One region of the Alteromonas sp. 4NH20-0056 genome, then DNA from elsewhere that is predicted to be linked to it. Evidence: predicted binding sites of a transcription regulator. Region 1 holds the regulator's gene; each other region holds the start of a gene.
What was found. The regulator sigma-54, encoded in region 1, starts transcription at its own class of promoters, with help from an activator protein. The targets are predictions, from matches to a motif close to GTTGGCACGNNNNTNGNNT.
Positions count from the first base shown of each region.

Region 1 (7,757 bases):
TGCAACCGTGCATATACACCCCGGAAATATTGGTGACGACAACGAAAGCGGTGGTGTCAGCGATGTTAATAACACGGTTCAACGCTGGTTAAACCCCGTGGCAAAAGTGACTATTGTTATTAGCGAATAGATAAGGACATAGTATGAAACTTTTTACGAATAAGTTACGTGTTGGCCTTGTTACGGCATCGATAGTGGTTATTGCTGGTTGTTCTGACAGCGATAATAACGAAGATCCTGAATTCGTGCTTCCGGCGCCTGTTCCATACACATATCAAGTTACCGTTACAAATTTAACCCATGCACAGCCGCTATCACCTATTGCAGTCGCACTACATAGCAGTGATGTTAAATGGTGGTCGATAGGAGAAGCCGCGTCCGATGCGCTTGCATCACTTGCGGAGAGCGGCAGTAACGAGGCACTACTTTCTAATGCCGCATTATTTGCTACTGCTTCGGGCAATGTACCGGTTGCCCCTGGCGAAAGCGTAACATTGGAGATTTCCGTTGACGATATTGCAAACGCCCATATAAGCGTAGCTACCATGCTGGTCAACACTAACGATGCTTTCAGTGGGGTTAATAGTGTTGATTTATCTTCATTAGAGGTTGGCGATGTTTATCGACGTAACGCCCATGTCTATGACGCGGGAACAGAGGAAAATACAGAAGCGATGGGAACAATCCCCGGGCCCGCTGACTCCGGAGAGGGTAACAGCGAAGGCCGTGAAGCTCATGACGTTGTAACACTTCACCCTGGTGTGGTTACCGCCAGTGATGGGTTAACAACATCGGTGTTAAGCGCTGACCATAAGTTTGATAACCCTGGGGTACGTATTTCTATAACAAGAATGGAATAAAACCTGTATTGCTCCGGTCATGTTAGTAATGACGAATCCGGAGCAAATTATGGTTCTTGTTATCAATAGTGGAAACACGCTTAAGCAGCCCATTATACAGTGCTTAACTAAGCACTGTTTTTTACATGATGTGGTATCACACTTTGAATCTGCGTTATCGTTATTGGCAGTGAAGCATTACGATCTTATTATCGTTGAAGCGAGCGGAACAGCGCACTGCAAGAACAATGTAGCGTGCATCGCACAACAGTATCCCGATAGCTGGTTAATGGTTGTAAAGAGGCCAGATCATTACGTCGATAGCGTTGATTACTTTGAAATAGGTGCCGATGACTATATTGCCAATGCGTATGATGAGCGTCTTTTGATCGCAAGAGTAAAAGCATACATGCGCCGATGTATGCCGGTAGAAAACCGCACCGATCGTGTCAATATCGGGCCTGTTAGTATTGATGAACGATACCATACGGTCAAAGTTCAAGGGCAAGCAGTGGATTTAACGGCAAGAGAGTTTTCTCTTTTTACGTTTCTGTGCCGACATCCCAACCAAGTATTCTCTCGTACTCAGTTATTGAGTTCTGTGTGGGGATACAACCATGAAGGCTATGAACATACGGTCAATACACATGTTAATCGATTGCGCGCCAAGCTTGATGATGTAGCGTCGATGGATAATGCTGGTCAATTAATACAAACAGTATGGGGTGTTGGCTATCGCATGAGTGCCAGCGGCTATGTTGCGAAAGCGGTGTTAGCGTAATATCAGCGACCAAGACTAAATGAGAAACAGCGTGGCTGTACCTAAGAAGGCGAAGATACCAACAACATCGGTAATAGTGGTTAAAATAACGCTTCCAGCGAGTGCTGGGTCTATTTTTAAGCGTTTCATGATGATAGGAAGCGTGGCACCCGCTAGCGCTGCTGCAATCATGTTCACAAGCATAGCAAATGCGATAATGACGCCTAGCATGTAGTCTTGTTTCCATAATGCGATGACTGAGGCAATTAAGATTGCCCAAATGGCGCCATTTAAAAAGCCGATTGAAATCTCTTTACTAATAAGCCAACGAGAGTTGCTGGCATTGACATGCCCTAATGCCATACCTCGAATTACAAGCGTTAGGGTTTGGTTGCCCGCAACGCCCCCCATGCTAGGTACTATCGTGTTAAGTATGGCCAATACAGCAAGCTGACTGAGCGTTGCTTCAAACAAGTCACTAACCATTGCAGCCATTAATGCGGTGACCAGATTTACCGCCAGCCATACCGAGCGGCGCTTCGTACTTTGTAACACGGGCGCGAATGTATCTTCATCATCGTCGAGACCGGCCATACTCATCATCGAGTGCTCCGCATCTTCACGAATGATATCAACGACATCATCAATGGTGATACGCCCCACCAGGCGGTGTTTTTCATCGACAACCGGTGCTGACAGCCAATTATAGCGTTCAAACAAGCTAGCAACTTCGTCATCAGGCATGTTTACCGGAATGGCTTCAGATTCTTCATCCATCACATCTGACACTTTAGCAAGTGTTTCAGCGGTTAATAGGCGTGTGACTGGAACAATACCCACGAGGTTGTCCGTGCGGTTTACCACGTAAAAGGTATCGGTGTTTTTAGGCAAATCGCCTTTTAAACGAATATAGCGAAGGACAACATCTACTGTTACGTCAGGACGAAGCGTGATGGTATCGGTATTCATGATGAAGCCAGCGGTTTCTTCACCATAGGACAGCGCTTGCTCAGCACGAAGCCTGTCTTGAGCGTCCATCGAGTCGAGGATATCTTGCAAAATGGTATCCGGAAGGCTGCTCAGGGTTTCCGCTAAGTCATCGGTATCCATTTCCTCGAGTGCATCGACCACATTAGCCGGTAGCATTTTTGAGATAATGCCATTACGAACATCATCAGATAGTTCTTCGATGATATCGCCGTGAAAGTCGCTATCGATAAGCTCCCACAGTTCATCACGGGTTCTACTGGGGCTAGACTCAAGGATATGGGCAACATCTGAAGGGGGAAGTTCTAGTAACAGTTTACGTACAGATACAAATTGACCATTACTCAGGGCAAGGTTAAGGGCCCTAAGTTGGTTTTGTACGTATTTTGGAACGAGCGCTTCAGCCATGCTTGCGTGATGCCTAATTACCTGAATCGGAAGTCGTTATAGGATATCGCAAATAACACGACGCTGTCATGGAAAATGGCGAAGCGAAGCACGTATTTGTGTCAGCGTGAGAAAGGCGACGTAACGTGAAGACTATTCGTCTTCGTTAAACTTACCCATGATAAGTTGTTCAATGGCGACCATGGCAGGTTCGGCGTCTTTTCCGTCTATGATAACGGTGACTTCCTCTCCTTGGTGGCTTTCTAACATCATCAGCCCGAGTACGCTGTTCGCATCTGCACGTTTATCTGTGGCGACTAATTCGATTTTTGCATCAAACTGATTCGCGAGCTTCACAAGCTGCGTGGCCGCGCGGGCATGCAAACCGAGCTTATTGACGATAGTAAGCTTTTTTTCAATAGCCATTATTGGTCTAATTCCCGATGTCTTATTTGTACGTCAGGGTGAATCTCACTGAATGTCTTTGCCAATGTTTGGGCAATAAACACAGAGCGATGTTGACCGCCTGTGCAGCCGATAGCAATGGTGACGTAACTTCTATTATTACGCTCTAAGTGCGGCAGCCACGTAGTGATAAGATTTTGAATTTGCCAAATAAACTTGGTTACAACAGGCTGAGAACCCAAGAACACTTCTACCGGTGCATCTAACCCTGTGTGATGACGTAAGTCAGGTTCCCAATGGGGGTTAGGAAGAAATCGTGCGTCAAATACGTAGTCAGCGTCTTTTGGGATACCATGCTTGAAGCCAAACGATTCAAAAACCAATACCAAGCGAGAGCTTTTCTTGCCAAGTATTCGTTCTCTAATAAGCTCAGCTAACTGATGAATAGTCAGCTTGTCAGTATCAATATATAAGTCTGCACGTTCAATAACAGGCGCAAGTAATGTTGATTCTGCTTTGATTGATTCTGATAATGACTTATTCAATTTAGCCAGAGGGTGAAGACGACGGGTTTCACTGAAGCGTTTTACCAGAATGTCGTCGCTCGCATCGATGTAGACAATAGTCATTGACCATGAAGAGGGCAGGTAGTCCAGAATTTCGACGAGCTCGTTAGGATCTTTTGGCAGATTTCTTACATCAATACTCACTGCAACTTGGTCGTATTCATCAACGACCGTGTGAGTGAGAGTAGGAAGGAGGTTAACAGGGATATTGTCTACACAATAATAGCCTAAATCTTCCAACGCACGCAGCGCCACTGATTTTCCTGACCCAGAACGACCACTGATAATAATCAGCTTCATTCATTTTCTCCCTTTAAATAACAGTGATTTACCCAAGTGCGGTAATAATATCGTCACGAGTAGTTGCGCGTCTAATGGCTTTTAGTGTGTCTTTGTCGCTTAGCTTGCGAGCAACGGTTGCCAAGGTTTGTAAGTGACCTTGTGTTTGCTCCTCAGGGACAAATAATGCAAAAAATATATCAACGGGCTTTTCGTCAATGGCGTCAAAATCGATAGCGGGAATGCTAGTGACCACAATGGCGATAACACTAGATAACCCCGGTAGGCGGCCATGGGGCAGGGCAATGCCGTTGCCAATTCCTGTACTTCCCATGCGCTCTCTAGCAAGTAGGCTAGCAAGGGCTTCTGCCTGATCAATATCCTCGTTGTTATTCGCGGCAATGTCGCTAATGATTTCGAGAATTCTCTTTTTGCTATTGCACTGAACCGCACACTCGGTGCGGTCCAGACTTACGATGGCTTGTATGTCCATGCTTTACTACTAATGTTTTTTGAGTTTTTCCTTATGCTTGATGACCTGCCTGTCGAGTTTATCGACCATGCTGTCTATCGCCGCATACATGTCTGTATTCTCTGAGGATGCAAATACTTCAGCACCGCTCAAATGCATTGTTGCTTCTGCTTTTTGACTTAGTTTTTCAACGTTCAGGATGACATGCACATTAGAAATGTGATCAAAGTGACGCTCAAGTTTAGTGAACTTCGTATCGACATAATTACGCAAAGAATCGGTGATTTCAACATGATGACCCGTTAGGTTGATTTGCATATTTCGTCTTCCTTATGTTTTTTAAGCCCGTTAAATAAGGCTCTTGCGTTGGTTCGACGGTGGAATCGACAAAGATTCCCGGTATTTTGCTATCGTCCGCCGAGCGACCTTTATGCCCTGCTCGGCCAACAATTGAGCAATCTTGCTATCACTCAAAGGCTTGCTCGGCGTCTCGGCCGCAACAAGCTTTTTAATCAATGCACGGATAGCGGTTGAAGAGCACTCTCCACCTGATTCCGTGGCAACGTGGCTTGAGAAAAAATACTTTAATTCGTAAATACCACGGGGGGTATGCATATACTTTTGTGTTGTAACGCGAGAAATGGTTGATTCATGCATATCCACCATCTCTGCGACATCATTTAACACCATTGGTTTCATCATTTCTGGACCATGTTCAAAAAAGCCCATTTGTTGCTGAACGATACAATTAGCAACTTTCATTAGCGTCTCATTTCGAGACTCTAAACTTTTGATGAACCATTTAGCTTCTTGCATGTGAGAACGAATAAACTGTGAGTCGCTACTGTTCTTGGAGCTTCTACTCATTGCCGCGTACTGCTGATTAACACTAAGCTTAGGCAGGCTGTCTGGATTCAGTTCCACCACCCAACGTCCGTTCTTTTTCATAACTGACACGTCAGGAATAACGTACTCGGGTTCTTTCGTTTTAAGTGCACTGCCTGGGCGAGGGTTTAGCGTTTGCAGTAGGCGCATGGCTTCTCGAAGTTGGTCTTCTTTTAAGCGACTCTTACGCATGAGTGTGCGGTAGTCTTTACTGCTTAGTAAGTCAGAGTATTCTTCGATAAGTTGCTTTGCTTCTTCTAGCCATGGTGTGTCTTCAGAAAATTGACGCAGCTGAACCATCAAGCATTCTTGAGGGCTACGGGAGCCAGAACCAATAGGGTCGAACATTTGAATACGTTTTAGCACGCACTCAATTTCATCCATCTCTACCTGTTCTTCAATATCTTCGCTTTTAATGGCTTCTAATATGTCTTCCAACGACGTGGTCAGGTAGCCTGACTCGTCTATAGAATCGATAATGGCCATGGCAATAGCACGGTCAGTATCTGAAAAATGGGTTAAGCGCATTTGCCACGACAAATGCTCTTGAATGTCATCTGTCGTTTCGCCTTGGAAAATAAAATCATCATCGTTATTTGATGGGCCAGGTGCGGGGGCAGACGACGCCGAATAGTATTCATCCCATGTACTATCAATAGGAAGCTCGTCGGGCAAATCATTTTTTTCCAGTGCATCACCAGACTCGATAGTATCGCTTGATGCTGAAGGTGCCGCGTCTAAACGCGAATCGTCTCCGTCAATATTGTTGCGCTCAGCTTGAGGTTCATCGGAACCGTCCTCAACTTCTAAAAGCGGATTTGAGTCCAACGCTTCTTGAATTTCTTGTTGAAGGTCAAGCGTAGACAGCTGCAGAAGCTTAATGGCCTGCTGAAGCTGTGGAGTCATAGTAAGTTGTTGACTAAATTTTAGCTGTAAAGATGGTTTCATCTACGTCTTATTTTATGCTCTGTTATGCGTATACCGAGTGCGAAAATAGCTAAATCGCTTGCGACTTACTATTAACTATAGCCTGAATTGCTCGCCTAGGTATACATCCCTTACTTTTTGATTACTCAAAACTTGTTCCGCGGTGCCTTGGGCGATTAATTCACCATGGCTTACGATGTAGGCTTTCTCGCAAACATCCAAGGTTTCGCGGACGTTATGGTCCGTTATTAAGATCCCAATTCCTCTATCTCGCAAATGCTGGATAATCTTCTTTATATCATTAACTGATATAGGATCAACACCAGCAAATGGTTCATCAAGCAAAATAAATTGCGGGTTGGCTGCTAACGCCCGTGCAATCTCAACACGACGACGTTCGCCACCCGAAAGACTCATGCCTGCACTATTACGTATATGGTTAATATTAAATTCATCAAGTAGCGCATCGGCTTCTTGTTCTTGCTGCTCTGCATTTAAATCTTTACGGGTTTGCAAGATGGCCATAATATTTTCATGCACAGTAAGCTTTCTAAAGATAGACGCTTCTTGAGGTAAATAGCCAATGCCTTGACGAGCGCGCTCATGCATAGGTTGATGCGTAAGTTCTGCATCATCAATCGTAATGAGCCCCTTATCAAGAGGCACTAAGCCAACAATCATGTAGAAGGTCGTGGTTTTACCAGCGCCGTTAGGCCCGAGTAGGCCGACAATTTGGCCAGTCGATACCGATAAGCTCACGTCTCTTACAACTTGGCGCGCTTTGTAAGCTTTTGCGAGGTTTTTTGCACTCAGTGTTGCCATGCTTAGTTATCATCCTCGCCGTCGTTGTTGTCATCTGCTGCTTTTTTTATTGCTTCAGGCGTGAATACAGTCGTTACGCGACCGTCTTTATCGTTATCGCCACCGGTTGCCAACAGTTGCTCAGAGATCATGTCGAAAGTAATGTTGTCACCTTTTACTTGGCTGGTGTCTTGTTGTAATTCCGCATTACCGCTCAATGAAATAGTACGCTTGACGACTTCATAGCGAATTTCATTTGCCTTCGCGCTTACTGGGGTGCCATCTTCTAACGTTTGTGAAAAGCTTGCAGGAGCGCCTCTGGCGATAAATACTTCTCTTCCTTCTCCCTCACTGGCGACAACTTCAACTTCGTCAGCAATAATAAGCAAAGACCCTTGAGAGATTCGGACATCGTCCTTAAAAAGCGATGTTTTATTTTTTCCATCAAC
Region 1 is NZ_BAAJLS010000001.1:620,003-627,759, reverse strand. Features, by position in the region: gene AC27EZ_RS02810 (spondin domain-containing protein) at 1-130, shown strand, start outside; gene AC27EZ_RS02805 (spondin domain-containing protein) at 144-860, shown strand; gene AC27EZ_RS02800 (winged helix-turn-helix transcriptional regulator) at 910-1,620, shown strand; gene mgtE (magnesium transporter) at 1,636-2,994, opposite strand; gene AC27EZ_RS02790 (HPr family phosphocarrier protein) at 3,127-3,399, opposite strand; gene rapZ (RNase adapter RapZ) at 3,399-4,244, opposite strand; gene ptsN (PTS IIA-like nitrogen regulatory protein PtsN) at 4,273-4,716, opposite strand; gene hpf (ribosome hibernation promoting factor) at 4,726-5,013, opposite strand; gene AC27EZ_RS02770 (RNA polymerase factor sigma-54) at 5,044-6,528, opposite strand; gene lptB (LPS export ABC transporter ATP-binding protein) at 6,604-7,329, opposite strand; gene lptA (lipopolysaccharide transport periplasmic protein LptA) at 7,332-7,757, opposite strand, start outside.

Region 2 (7,757 bases), 620 kb from region 1:
ATGTTGTTAGCAACACCCGCTTGGGCTGAGCCTTTTCTTTATGTCATTCTGCCAGCCAGTTGCTTTGCGGGTGCACTGTTTACCACCTTTCTTATTTACCGTCTTGCGAGACGCCTACAGGGCTCTGTAACCGCCGTAATCTTATCGGGTATTGCTGTATCTACGTTAAGTGGTGCGGTGGTGGGGTGGCTGTATTTATTTAGTGATGCGCAGTCGCTAAGAAACCTTACCTTTTGGCTAATGGGCAGTTTATACCAAACTACTTGGCCCATTTTATGGGTAAGTGGCCCGGTTATTATTGTGAGTGTGGTGTATCAAATAAGACAAGGGACATCGCTAAATAAGTTGTATGCGGGAGATATTGCAGCCATTAGCAGTGGGGTAAACGTGCAACAACTCACAGAGCGCACGTTACTAGCAAGTGCCATTGCAGTTGGCGCTGCGGTGTCTATTGCCGGTGCCATTGCATTCGTTGGATTGTTAATTCCACACGTTCTGCGCCTATTGCTAGGGCACGACAACCGCTTACTGCTTCCTTTGTCAGCACTGGCGGGAGGCGTGTTGTTGTTATTGGTAGCGTGCGCGTCTGAGTTAACTAGCGTGATAACGCTTCCGGTGTCGATGATAACGGCTACCCTTGGAGGGCCATTATTGGTCTATGCGCTTTTTAAAGGGCATGTGCGATGACGAACGTGGTGTTATTAACATCAATCGATGTAGATAAACGGTTGGCCGATATTACCGGTCAGATAAATCAGGGCGATTGTGTGCACCTTGTTGGTCCAAATGGAGCGGGGAAATCTACGCTATTAAATGTTATCGCGGGGATTACCCCTATCGATGAAGGATCATGTACGCTGTTAGGTAACGCCATAGCAACGTGGCCGCTTTCAAGCTTAGCAGGCATAAGGTGCATGCTGGGCCAGCAAAATTATTCAGCCTTTCCATTGCAAGTGTCAGAATATTTGTCTTTTTACTCTACTTATAAGGCAAATGGCAACGATGTGCCTGATATTGTCGAAGCCGCACTAGAAGTACAGCAATTTGCTAGTAAGTCATTAAATACACTGTCAGGCGGAGAACGTCAGCGCGTAGAGCTATGTCGCGTTCTACTTCAAGTATGGCCAGCAGTCACGAAGGGGGCAGCAATTATATTGCTCGATGAACCACTTCAGGGGCTAGATATTCGTCATCAGTATGCACTGGTCTCGTTACTTCAAACCCTTTGCGCGCGAGGAAATACGGTAGTAATGAGTTCTCATGACCTTGCTTTAAGTGCCAATTACAGTTCGCATGTGTGGTTGTTAAAGCAGGGGAGCATGATAGACAGCGGTATTCCACGACAGGTTGTAACAAAAGATAATCTTGAAACGACGTTTAACTGTCATTTTGCTATAAGCAAGCACGATAACTTTCTAGAAATTCAAGCATGCGCCCCTATTTCCTTTCACCAGATATGGTAAAGTGCTAGACCAGTTACGATTCTTACAACCAGCGCGGCATTGTGGTTTGTCGTTGGTGCATTCATATTTTCGGGAGAACCTCATTGAGCAATTGGCAAGTAGACAGCTGGAGAAGCAAACCTATTCTTCAGCAACCTCATTACGACGATCAAGTGCGCTTGCATGAAGTAGAGCAGACGCTAAGTACTTATCCACCGTTGGTTTTTGCTGCAGAAGCGCGCGAACTTAGACGCCAGCTTGGTGAAGTGAGTTTAGGTAAAGGCTTCTTACTTCAAGGTGGCGATTGCGCAGAATCGTTTGATGAGTTCAACGCGCCTAAAATTAGAGATACGTTCAAAGTTCTTTTACAAATGGCTATCGTGCTGACGTTTGCTGGTCGTTGCCCCGTTACTAAGGTAGCGCGTATGGCTGGGCAGTATGCTAAGCCTCGTTCATCAGACATGGAAACGATTAACGGCGTAACATTACCTAGTTACCGTGGTGATATTATTAATAGCTTTGAATTTACCGAGGCATCACGCCGACCTGATCCAGAGCGTCTTCTAGAAGCCTATCATCGAAGTGCATCAACGCTAAACTTGCTGCGTGCATTTGCACAAGGTGGGCTTGCCGATTTACATGAAGTGAATCGCTGGAACATGGCGTTTGTAGAAAATAACCCGTTAAAAGAGCGCTATCATGATATGGCGCTTCGTATTCAAGACACGCTAGCGTTTATGGATGTGATTGGTATTAATGCTAAAACCAGCACGACGTTACACGAAACGTCACTGTTTACCTCGCATGAGGCCTTGCTATTAAACTATGAGCAAGCACTTACACGTATCGATACCCTAACTGGTAAGCCTTATGATTGCTCGGCACATATGGTGTGGATTGGTGAAAGAACGCGTCAGTTAGACCATGCGCATATTGAGTTTTTCCGCGGCATTCATAACCCCATCGGTGTGAAAGTGGGCCCGAGCATGCAGGAAGACGATCTAATTCGTTTGATTGATGCGCTTAACCCGAATAACGATCCGGGTAGATTAACGTTAATTACACGTATGGGGGCAGATAATTTGGCAGATAATTTGCCACGACTGCTTAGAAGAGTAAAAGCGGAAGGGCGCCACGTGGTGTGGAGTTCAGACCCAATGCACGGCAATACGTTTAAAGCGTCAAGTGGTTATAAAACAAGAAATTTCGATGCTATTTTGAAAGAAATTAAACAGTTTTTCCAAGCCCATAACGCGGAAGGTACGCACGCAGGTGGTATTCACTTAGAAATGACAGGTCAGCATGTAACAGAGTGTACGGGTGGCGCTTATGCAATAAGTGACGACGACTTAGCTCAAGCCTATAAAACGCAATGTGACCCGCGATTAAATGCAGACCAAGTGTTAGAAATGGCATTCTTGGTTGCCGACCATCTAAAGCACGCATAATATAGGTAGTAAGAGGAGAGATAATCTCCTCTTACTCATTTATTGACGCCAACACATCGCGCCTTTCTTCTTCGGTTAATATTCCCGTTAATATAGTTTCTCTTCGCAAGTTTGCTGTACGCGTATCGTCAGCAAGCACCAGCGACCTGAATAGTTCAGGTGTGTCGATGGTTTCTAAAATACTAGACCACAACATATAACTGCCGTACCGCATGAGTTTTGCTTTATAGCGCATTTCAAGCGTGTTCTTTATCGGCTCAAGCAAGGTGGGGTGTGCAAGGATTTTATCTACCATTTTTTGGTGAAGCGCTAAGATACGTTGATTGACCCTGTCATCTTTGCGTCGTTTAGTGTGTGCTTTCATTCTTCACTAGCAGTATGTAGATAGAAATTAGTCATCGTCAAGTAAAGGCGCTACCACAGATTCTAAGCCGTTGAGCTTTATTTCATAGATAAGCGCGAGCTGTTGGCCGAGTTCATTGTCAGGAAACCCCTTGCTATGAAACCACACTAAATAGGGCTCGGGCAGGTGAAATAACCTACGACCTGCGTATTTTCCAAAAGGCATCACACTGTTGATAGCGTGTTTAACTAATTCTGCGTTCATCGAAACCCACAAGATAACTTCATTGCGTATACGGTAAAGGAAACTGTCAAAAAAGTTAACAGTCGGCGTTCAGCTAGTTTGTAAGTCTCTGATAGTATTGTGTTAAATTTTAGGCTCAAATTTTGCTTAGTTAATATTGCTCTTATACTTTTGTCTTAACCTAATTTCGAGGCCTTAATGAGATTATTGTCGTTACTTTTCCTTCTCGCTTTTTCATCATGTTCAAGTGCAGCGTTTATTACGTTTACCGGCACCTTTACTGATGACGATGAGCGTTTTTATATGCCTTTTACCGTGACGGATACCACCGAGGTAACGATTACGTCGTTTGGCTACTCAGGTGGCGACTTACTTGATACCACGTTTATTCCCGAAGGCGGCTTTGATACCGTGTTGTTTCTCTTCTCGTCGATAGGCGAATTTATTAAAGACAATGATGACAGAAGTTTAACGAGTTTTGACGCAGAGATCATTGAGACGCTGACTGCAGGTAGCTATGTAGCGGTGCTTGTGCAATACAACAATTTCTTAAATGGCGCAGTACAGGGTGGAGTAATCGATTTCAACGACGATAGCCTATGGGCGGGCTCTGGGGCAATAAACTTTGAAGATATTAATGGTGATAGTCGTACCGGAGATTACGCAATTCAAATTTCAAGCGACCGCCTAGTGACCGATGACGCTGCAAAGGTCAGCGCCCCCTCAACCTTGTTACTGTTTAGTCTGCTTCTATTGTTGCCAGCGTTAAGACGCAAGTTGTAAGCAACGAGCGCGCTACTCCTGTTGCGCGCGCCACAAATTGGCGTATTCACCCTGTAAAGAGAGGAGCTCGTTATGCGTACCTCTCTCAATGATCACACCGTTTTTCAGTACTAATATCATATCGGCGTCAATCACTGTCGAAAGGCGGTGCGCAATGACTAAACTGGTGTGGCCTTTCGCTGCGTTGCGAAGCGCACCAAGAATCGCTTGCTCAGAGCCGCTATCGAGTGACGAGGTGGCCTCATCGAAAATCATGATAGGCGTACCTTTGAGCAGGGCTCGTGCAATGGCAACTCGCTGCTTTTCTCCGCCAGACAATTTTAGCCCGCGTTCGCCTACCGTGGTATCTAACCCGTCAGGCAGTTTTTCGATAAATGCAGTTAAATGCGCCAGCGCTACTACGTGCTTCACTTCATCAAGTGACGCGTCGGGTTTTGCATACCGTATGTTTTCAAGTAACGTGGTGTTAAATAACACGGTATCTTGCGGCACAATCCCAATATTGGTACGCAGGCTCTCTTGAGTAACTTCCCTTATTGACTGTCCATTAATCTCAATGTCGCCTGAGGTAGTGTCATAAAAGCGGAAGAGCAATTTCATCAACGTAGATTTCCCAGCACCGCTTTCTCCTACCACCGCCACTTTTGCGCCAGCAGGAACGTCAAAGCTAACGCCTTTTAAAATGGGCCGTGCTTCTTGGTAATGAAAATGAATGTTGTTGAAGCGGATGCTTGGGTTGGAAGCCCTCAACGTAGTGGCGTGTGGTGCATCTTTAATAAGCGGCGTTTGTTCGAGTAACGCAAATAACTTGTCGATATTAGCGAGTGAACCACGAATCTCACGGTACACAAACCCAAGAAAATTGAGCGGCATGAAAATCTGCATTGTGAAGGCATTTATCAATACAAAGTCGCCTATCGTCATGGTGCCGTCCATTACACCAAATGCAGCATTGGCCATCATAGCTGTCATGGCAAGTGCAATTATACTTGCTTGCCCCCCGTTGAGCGCGAATAGGGATAATCGGTTTTTTCGTCGTGCAACTTCCCAGTTTGCTAAATCATCATCATATCGATTGGCTTCAAAACGCTCATTGTTAAAATATTTTACGGTTTCAAAATTAAGTAAGCTGTCTACGGCACGGGAGTTAGTCGTTGAATCAGCTTCATTCATTTGAGTAACAAAACGCGTTCGCCAGTGCGTTGCTTTCATTGAAAAGGTTACGTAGGTGACAACACTTACCACAATAATAGTGGCAAAAGACCACCCAAACTGTATCAATAGTAGCCCGACAACTAAGCTGATTTCTAGCAGCGTGGGAACGATATTAAACACCATAAAGCGCATTAAAAAGCCAATGCCGGTGGTTCCACGTTCAATGTCTCTCGATAGCCCGCCTGTCCTACGATTTAAATGGAAAGTGAGGTCTAAATTATGGAGGTGTTTGAAAACTTTAAGCCCAAGTCGGCGCATGGCGCGTTCGGTGACACGGCCAAATAGGGTGTCACGCACTTCACCTAACAACACGTTCGTTAGCCTCAATGCCCCGTAAGCAATAATCAGGCTGATAGGGACGGCCACAGCTAACGTGGTGAGGTCGCCATTCAGGCTATCGACAGTATACTTCAATACATAAGGCAACCCGATGCTAGCGACCTTTGCTGCAATAAGACAAAGTAGCGCTAGGCCGACTCTATGTTTGAATTCTAATAAGTATGGCCACAGTTGGGTTAATACTCGCCATTTTACGGGTTCGTTGTCGTCTATTGGAAATCGATTTCGTCGCATGATTACAAAGTGCCGAGGTAGAATGGGTCAATGGTATAACGGATATTGGTTAAAGCGTAATAATTACACGCATTTACTGTATAAGGTTCAGCGAAATTCGTTGGTTTCTCTGTATTATGAATAGTATTTGAGAAATTGAGGGTCCTATCTGTATCGCTTACCGTAAATGTTAGCGATTAGATCAAGTCTGCTTAGTCTACAGCGCATAGGTTGTGCTCGGAATTATGCGTGTTATTTGTTATGTTAGGTGTTGTTTTTAGCCTCTTTAGGAAATCGTTTGTTAGAAGATAGTTTTGGCCGTCAATTTCACTATTTACGCTTATCGGTGACAGAGGCGTGTAACTTTCGATGTCAGTATTGTCTACCCGATGGTTACCAAGGCCCTTCAAATGATCATTTCTTATCTCTCTATGAAATAGACACGTTGCTCCGTGCTTTTTCAGGTTTGGGGACGTCAAAGGTACGCCTGACAGGGGGAGAGCCAACCCTTAGAAGAGATTTTCTCGATATTCTTTCTCTTACTGCATCTACGCCAGGTATTGAGCGCGTGGCAATGACAACGCACGGCGCACGTTTAAATAGTGGGGCAGTAGCGTGGAAAAGCGCGGGCTTAGATCAAGTAAATGTTAGTATTGATAGCTTAGACCCACGACAATTTGCAGCGATAACCGGCCAAGATAAACTAAACGTAATATTGAAGGGGCTAGATAAGGCAGTAGAGGTCGGCCTTGATGTTAAAGTTAATACCGTTCTTCTTAACGACTTCTCAGAATCTCGCTTTAATCGTTTCTTAGCGTGGATTAAAACCATGCCTATTACGCTTAGGTTTATCGAGTTAATGGAAACGGGCGACACCACCTCATTTTTTGCTCAGCAACACCAAAGCGGTATTCCACTTAAAAATAAATTGTTGGCGACGGGCTGGCAGCGCGTTCAAAGAAGACAAGACGCCGGGCCGGCACAAGAGTTTACTCACCCTGATTACAAAGGGAAAATAGGCCTGATACTGCCTTACAGTAAAGACTTCTGTAACACATGCAACCGTTTGCGAGTAGCTGCAAATGGGAATTTACACCTGTGTTTGTTCAGTGAGAACGGTATTAGTTTACGCCCGTATTTGCGCGATGGTGATGTTGAAGGAACGCAAGCGTTTTTAAAAGCCTGTTTGGGTGGTAAACATAAAACACACTACCTTCATGAAGGGAATACTGGTGCAACAAAGCACCTTGCGATGCTGGGTGGGTAGCGCTTACATTAAGTTTTGGCTATGTGTATAAAATAGACTATATTGCTAAAAAGACATGCAACTAAAACAATAATTAAAAAGGACGTTTATGCATATAGGCGATAGTGAGCGGCTGTCATATCACTATGTAACGGAATCTGATAGCGAGTTTCTATGGGATCTTGACCAAGACGAACGCGTAATGCGCTTTATCAATGGGGGAAGAAAATCGACCCGCGAAGAAATTGAGCAAGTGTTTGTTCCGCGTTTTCAAGCGTATTCTAACCATCCATTAGGGTGGGGGCTATGGCGTATAAGGGTTATAGACACTAAACAAGATATAGGATGGATCCTCGTTCGGCCTTTCGGATTTTTTACTCAACACCCAGAAACAAACAATATAGAGCTTGGATGGCGATTTCGTTACGACAGTTGGGGAAATGGGTATGCCACAGAGGCCGCTAGGCACGTAAAAGAAGCGCTTT
Region 2 is NZ_BAAJLS010000001.1:2,005-9,761, reverse strand. Features, by position in the region: gene AC27EZ_RS00050 (FecCD family ABC transporter permease) at 1-687, shown strand, start outside; gene AC27EZ_RS00045 (ATP-binding cassette domain-containing protein) at 684-1,463, shown strand; gene AC27EZ_RS00040 (class II 3-deoxy-7-phosphoheptulonate synthase) at 1,547-2,890, shown strand; gene AC27EZ_RS00035 (hypothetical protein) at 2,922-3,254, opposite strand; gene AC27EZ_RS00030 (DUF3820 family protein) at 3,282-3,497, opposite strand; gene AC27EZ_RS00025 (DVUA0089 family protein) at 3,675-4,259, shown strand; gene AC27EZ_RS00020 (ABCB family ABC transporter ATP-binding protein/permease) at 4,272-6,047, opposite strand; gene moaA (GTP 3',8-cyclase MoaA) at 6,325-7,293, shown strand; gene AC27EZ_RS00010 (GNAT family N-acetyltransferase) at 7,382-7,757, shown strand, end outside.
Region 2: the regulator sigma-54 is predicted to act here: its motif matches at 3,607-3,625, upstream of AC27EZ_RS00025 (DVUA0089 family protein).

Region 3 (7,757 bases), on a different contig from region 1:
GCCCGTACTGGATGCTGCTCCATCAGCGGCAGGCTTTTACGGTAAGATGGATTAGGATGGTTTAAATCGTATAGAAATTCAGACAAACTCGGATAGCGTTTCGACGCTTTAGGATGGCAAGCCCGTTTCAGCGTTTCATCAACCCACATAGGAACGGCGACGTTTCGTTGTAGCAAGCTGATATAACGCAATTTAAGTAGACCTGCGTAGTTGCTTTTCTTGGCAACGTTACTGTTGTAGGGATAATCGCCACTGAGTAAAAAGTATAGGACCACTGCTAAAGAAAACTGATCTGAGCTTTCATCAGGCCAAAGCCCTACAAAGTATTCCGGAGCGGTAAATAATAGATCTCCAGGAATGGCAAGCTGCACATCACTATGCGAAAAATGATAACCCGCTATGCTCGCGGCACCAAAGTCTACCAGTGTGACCTTACCGTTTTCATCAACCATGATGTTATCTGGCTTGATATCTTGATGAAGCACGTCTTGCCGATGCAGTGCCGTTAGGCCGCTAACCATTTGCGTACTCCAGTCTCGAACTTTAGCAAGAGGAACGCTACCAACGTCGTTTCGGTATTGGCGTAAACTTATTCCAGGTGTGTACGCCATGGCAATATAAAAGTAATGTCGTGTAAAGGGGCACTTGTAGGGTTTAAGAACATTGTCATGTTGTACGCGTGCGCCAATCCACTCCTCTTTCACCATTTCATCTAAAAAGCTTTCGTTATCGTGCATCGACTTTGCAGGAATTTTTAACACCGCTTGATGATTATGGAGCTTATGCTTAGCAAGAAAAACCAGACTGCGTTCACTGGAATATAACTGCCGCTGTATTATCCAGTCGTCTATTACATCGTTTGACTTGGGCGTATCTAAAAACGGAAGAAAGCCATTTGAGGTGTAAGGTGTTTGCTCTTCTTTTGCAATGGACAATACGTCAAGCAGCGCTATCGTGACGTTATCGTCACAGTCTGCATTCAATGCTGCTTGCGCTATTTGCTGCGCCCCCAAATCTGCACTAGATGTATTATGCTGATGTATCGCGTACCATGTTTTTGGCGACAAGGTATCCGCTATGCCATCTGTCATTAATACAAACATATCGTTAGGCGCTACCGTTAGGGTGGTAATATCAACGGTTAAGTTAGGCCGAATACCCAGTGCATTACTTAAATAAGTATTTTTGCCCTCGCCGGCTTCTCGATGTTGACGGGTGCAAAGCGTTACTTCACCGCGGTGTATGTGATAAATGCTACTGTCACCACAATGTAGTAACACCGCAGACTGTCCTTTCAAAATGACTGCACTAAAGGTACAGACATACCCTTTATCAAGGTTTTCAAAATAGGGGCTTTGTTGATTTTTTATGTAAAGCTCTGTATTTATACTACGTAACACATGTTGTGCCGCCCTCGATATAGACCACACGTCACTTGTTAACGGGAATTCGCGTACAAACGTTTCAGCAGCAAAGTTGCTTGCATACTGGCTAACCTGACTGCTACTTATTCCGTCAGAGACAATGGCGATAGCATCAAAATTTGCAGATGGCGAAAAATCAGGCACCACCACACAATGATGGTCCTGATTAATCGGTTTTGTGCCTTTGTTCGAAAAGGCACCGTGTCGAAGGGTGATCACGGTTTATATTTTGTCATTCACTTTTGCTGCAAGCACTGTTTTGTTGCTAGCACCTGTAGCGATAACGCGTTTAGGCGCGGTACGCACATGTGTTGAATAAATAGTTAAACCAGTAAACGCTAAGCCTCCCACTAAATTACCGAGTGCGGTAGGAATTTCATTCCAAATAAAGTAATCCATCACTGAGAACTCGCCACCCATAATTAAGCCGAATGGAAACAAGAACATGTTAACCACCGAATGCTCAAAACCCATAAAGAAGAACAGCATGATAGGCATCCACATCGCCAACACTTTACCGCTTACGTGAGTAGATATCATTGCACCAACAACACCAAGCGATACCATCCAGTTACACAACATGCCGCGAATAAAAATAGAAAACCAGCCAGCAACGCCATGCTCTGCATACCCTAGCGTTCTCGCCTCTCCGATACCCGCCACCTTTGTAGCTATAGCACCGCCGTCAATGTTGTAACCCATGGTGAAAACAAACGACATCATAAATGCCACGCTCAGCGCACCTGCAAAATTCCCTAAAAACACTAAGCCCCAATTGCGGAGAATTTGTGGCCATGTTACACCCGGTCGCTTTGCCAGCCAGGCCAGCGGAGTGAGCACAAAGACCCCCGTAAGCAAGTCAAACCCCATGAGATACAACATACAAAAACCTACAGGGAAGAGTATTGCACCAATTAAAAACACTCCTGTTTGAACCGCAATGGTTATGGCAAAAACGGCGGCCAACGCCAAAATGGCACCCGCCATAAAAGCGCGAATTAGTGTGTCGCGAGTAGACATGTATATTTTGGATTCGCCTGCATCAACCATCTTGGTTGCAAATTCGGAGGGAAGTAAATACGCCATCTTTAATCACCTATTCTGTTGTTTATAATCGCCAAAAATATTTTCAGCCTAAATTAAAGGCATAAAAAAACGCCCGCTCTTATTTCCAAAGAAATAAGTTGCGGACGCCTTTGTCCTTATCTTGTTATTTGCCAAGATACATTGTTCGGTTGTTCTAAATATAATCGTTACAACATTAGTGCCAATATTTATGCACGAACATTTTTTTGAAATATTGTTCTAATACATGATTTTACGTCAAATTTTGAATTTTTGTATGTTTTCATAGAAACGCGCCGTGCACTCGACACGTGAAAAAACGCACCGCGATGGGGCAGACAAACTTATTTTAGGCACATCTTTTTTGGGGTTGTATTGGCCCAATGTAATAAAGGCGCAAATTAACACGAAAATAAGACTGTTTTAGAGCAAAATAACCTAAATATTTATTAAACGATTGAGAGGAACAACTTTTGCTTATTCTTGGTATACAGCTTTTGGACACCTCACGATGGCGACACATAGCGATATAACAAAACGGTTCTTTTTATTGGCTAAGCATCAGGAAATTCAAGCGCTCCGCCACTTATCATCAAACTGTAAAGTAGTGAAAGCCGTTACAGACATGATCCACCAGCTACAGCGTGAGCGAGGCATGAGTAATGTATTCCTTTGTTCTAAAGGTGAACGCTTTAAAGAGCAACGGGCACTGCAAGAAGAAGTTAGCAAAGAAAGTGAAAAACAGCTTCGTAGCCTACTTCATGCACTTTATTTATCTAATTCAGATAAAGATTCAGGGATCCGTTTAATAAACAGCATTACATTTTCCCTTCAAGGCATGGACAACCTAAATGGCTTACGCAGCAAAGTATCTTCACAGCAACTCACGCCTTCAGAATCCACTAATGCCTTTTGCCGACTGATAGCCGCATTTATCGACGTAATTTTTGAGGCCGCAGATGTGGCTAGTGATCCCGCCATTACCGCGCTTCTCGTTGCGCTCTTCAATTTCATTCAAGGCAAAGAGTTCGCAGGTCAAGAGCGGGCATGTGGGGCTATCGGGTTCTCATCTCAACACTTTCAATCTTCTTTATGCGACCGCATTACCGCACTGACTGATTCTCAAAACAATGCTTTTGATACTTTCACTAAGTTTGCAGATGCGACTGAACTTTCCATGTGGCAACAACAATTAGACAGTGAACACACACGGCACCTTAAACGACTCCGTAAAATGATTTGTGCGCTTGACGATAATGATTCATGCACCGCTTCACTAAGTGAGATTTGGTACGATATCGCTACATTACGCATTGATGATATGCGGGATATTGAAGAACACATTACCGATAGACTAATTGAACGAGCTGCGCAAAGGATAAGTGAGGCGGAAGAAGAACTTCGAAATAACGAACAGTTAGTCGCGTCTTTAAACAGTACCCCTCCCGTCGATGGGGCGCCAATTTCGATGATTTTCGATGAAACCGTTAAAGGGCTATCAATAGCCGATAACGATATAGTCGAGGGGCTAACACCTTCCTCACTTTCTGCACACAAGTCGTTCTACGATTTAATTCGAGAGCAAGCACAACGTATTCACGATATTACCACTGAGCTTAATGGCGCTAAACAAGCATTGAATGAGCAAAGAGTAATAGATAGGGCTAAATTACTGCTTATGCAACAAGGTAAATTAAGTGAAAATCAGGCTTACAAAAAGCTGCAATCGGCTGCAATGGATAACAATATTCGCATCGCCGAGCTCGCACACCGTATTGTGGCCAACGCCAGCTAACTATTGGATGTTGAGGGTTTAAGAAAAGCGTTAGCATCCCCTTAAAGAAAGCGCTTTCCCATTTTTTAATTCTAACGATATACTTATATTAACTTATCACCTTAAAGTAAGTACTTACAAACATATAAGGCTATACAATGGCGACTATTTACGAAGTAGCAAAACATGCAGGTGTATCGTTGTCTACCGTCTCTCGCGTACTCAATGGCAAGGAGTCAGTCAACCCTGCTATGGCAGAGAAAGTCAGAAAGGCTGCCGATGAACTACAGTATACGCCTAGCCATATTGCGCGTGCATTAGCCTCAAAATATACCAATGCCATTGGCATAGTACTGCCAAATACCAATATGGTATTTGCTTCGCATTTATTATTTTCATTCGAACACATGCTACGCAAACATCAGAAACACTGCGTAGTCGCATTCTCTCACGATACAGAAACGTCGGAACGTGACGCCATATCGTTTTTATTAGCTCAAGGGTGTGACGGCGTTGTCGTAAACACCATTGCACCTACCGCACAACACCTTAGCAATAAAAGTAAGCCGTTAGTTGTTCTCAATACATCCGCTACCAATGCAAGCGAACATGCCATTACAGCATCGCTTGTGAACGTCATAATACGTGCAAACGCATTTTTGATTAGCCAAGGACATACAGATATCGCCCTGATATACGACGACAGCACCGCAAAGAATGACGACATATTTGCGCTTTTTAGCAGCGCAACAGTGCTTCATGCAAATAATAATGAAACCGCTGACCCTCTTATGGATTTGCTTGCCACCGGCTCTACCTTTTCAGCGGTAATATGTACCAGTACTTTGCTCGCTGAGTCAGTGACAAATAGTGCGAAAGAGTTGGGCATGGAATTACCAAATGATTTATCAATATTGGTGGCGTATGCGCCAGGTGCACAATCGGCGCATACTCATAACCACGAGAAAAGTGCGATATGCTCAGTAGAATATTCTACGTTAGAAATCGCGAAAGCCTTGGCGAACGAATGTCTCTCCACTATGTACGAACTGCCCTTAAAAGCCAATGAACTGCAAACGCTTGCTCCTAATATTCATGATTATGGAACCGTTGCACCTTTTTCCTAACGAGAGTAGAACACTTATTTTTACCCGTATCGTTGGCCATTTGAATTACATTGCCACATCATAATGAATACATAGTGACGCGTTATTACAAAAAACACGTTACTCTCTTAACAGCACAAGCGCTTAAATGAGTACAAACAATGCGATTTTTAATTTTTATTGTTCTACTGATGACAACCTCTGTAGCGACTGCGACAGATAACAAACATCAAATCGATAAGGTATTAGATGCACTACATGAGAGAGCGTCTACCGCAGACTATGAAGGGTATTTCTCGCTTTATGCCCCCGGTGCAACGTTTTTAGGCACTGACGCTGGCGAAGTTTGGACGGTTGAGGCCTTTAAAGCGTATGCAAAACCACACTTTGATAAAGGTACGGGCTGGACGTATCTCCCTCGCGATAGAAACATCTATTTTTCGCCAGACGAGAACGTAGCGTGGTTTGATGAACTGTTGGATAACGAAAAGCTAGGGGAAACAAGGGGTACTGGCGTACTGATAAAAGTAGGGGAGCTATGGAAAATCAGTCAGTATCATCTGACTATCCCCATCCCAAATGCAATAGCAGGCGATGTGGCCAATCAAGTTAAAGCGTTAAAGCATAGCCATTAGTAGTAAATGTGCTAAGCCACCTAAAATGGCTTAGCACATAAAAACACTCGATATTGACTAGGTGTTTGATGCCGTTAACGGTTGAATTTCCATTTCAACGCGGCGGTTCATCGAGCGATTAGCTGCGCTATCATTAGGTACTTTCGGTGAATATTCCCCCATACCCACAGTTGTGATCCGTGTGGAATTCACAGAAAAGTTTACCAATATATTTTTTACCGCACTTGCTCTTCGCTCAGACAACGATTGATTGTATTGCTCTGCACCTACATCATCGGTGTGTCCTTTGATCATTAGCACCGTTTTCTCATAGTTGTTCACAACTTTCGCGACATCTTGTAGAACAGGATTGAAGTTAGGGCTGATACTCGAGCTGTCAGTTGCGAATGTAATATCACCTGGCATGATAAGCCTTAGATTGTCACCTTCACGCACTACCTGCACGCCAGTGTCTGACAGCTCACTTCTTAGCTCTTCTTCTTGCTTATCCATATAGTTGCCTATTGCACCACCTGCAATAGCACCTACTGCTGCGCCCCAAGCGTAACGGCTTTTATCATTGTCGCCGGTCGCTTTACCGAGTAATGCACCAACAACAGCGCCTATAGCCGCACCTTTTTGTGTATTGTTTGGATCGTTAGCACAACCAGCAACAGAAAGTGATGCGGCGATTAGTCCTACAGTAAATAATTTTTTCATAACGTCCTCAATGTCTAACCTGTGTATACAGCGCTTATAAAAGTAACTAAAAGCGCAATCGCATAGTGGATATGCAGCAAATAGCATTCCACAATGGAGTGAGCAGTAATGCATTAGGCACTGCACGCGCCCAATTCGTTGATACTGTGCAGTATAGATGGGTGAATATGAACGTACGCTAAACAGATTACGACAATTTTCTAGTAATTTTTCACAGGGTAAGCACGCTATCTCTTTGCAGATCTGCAGCACATTTTGTAAAGACTACAGCATGCCGAACGTTATTTATGTACCTAATAAGCTACAGCGCCTTTACGTTACACCGCTACCGATCGCTCGAAAAAGCCCTTAACATCTATATTGTAATCGGTAGCCAAAACGGCTTTCGTTACGCTCAATGAATTATCCGAATTCAGATCAATATCTTTAGGGGGCAAGAAGTGGCTGTTTCGAACCGAGTAAAATACTTTTACTTTTGGTTTAAGCGGCGACGCAGTTTGATCCATTACCATAGCAATTCGCTCATTAGATAACAGTACTAAACTTCCTACCGGGTACACGCCCATACATTGAATAAAGCGTTGGACCAAAGTCACATCAAGACGGCTTGGCGCGTCGGCGAGTAGAATAGAAAATGTTTTCTGACTGGATAGCCCAGGCTTGTAAACCCGTTCGGCTGTAAGCGCATCGTACATGTCTGCAATAGCCAGCATGCGCCCTTCTGTACTGATTTCATCACCTTTTTTACCCTGAGGGTAACCGAGCCCATCAAGCCTTTCGTGATGTTCTCCAACAATAGTGATTAAATTTTCAGGAATACTTTCCCCACGAAGGTAATCGACACCGTATTCAACATGCCGTTTCATTTCTTCCATTTCTTCTGGCGTTAGTCGTCCGGGCTTGTGAAGAATGGCATCTTCTACCTTTATTTTCCCTATATCGTGAAGAAAGGCAGCATGCGCTAGCTCATCGATTTTCTGCTCGCTTAGCCCTAAATATTTAGCAAAATTTGCCAAGATAATGGCAACATTTAGGGAGTGTTCAAGAAGATAAT
Region 3 is NZ_BAAJLS010000004.1:57,078-64,834, reverse strand. Features, by position in the region: gene AC27EZ_RS08915 (bifunctional protein-serine/threonine kinase/phosphatase) at 1-1,643, opposite strand, end outside; gene AC27EZ_RS08910 (formate/nitrite transporter family protein) at 1,647-2,510, opposite strand; gene AC27EZ_RS08905 (nitrate- and nitrite sensing domain-containing protein) at 3,001-4,284, shown strand; gene AC27EZ_RS08900 (LacI family DNA-binding transcriptional regulator) at 4,422-5,390, shown strand; gene AC27EZ_RS08895 (nuclear transport factor 2 family protein) at 5,531-6,004, shown strand; gene AC27EZ_RS08890 (YiaD family glycine zipper/OmpA-like lipoprotein) at 6,062-6,703, opposite strand; gene AC27EZ_RS08885 (cyclic di-GMP phosphodiesterase) at 7,021-7,757, opposite strand, start outside.
Region 3: the regulator sigma-54 is predicted to act here: its motif matches at 2,678-2,696, upstream of AC27EZ_RS08910 (formate/nitrite transporter family protein).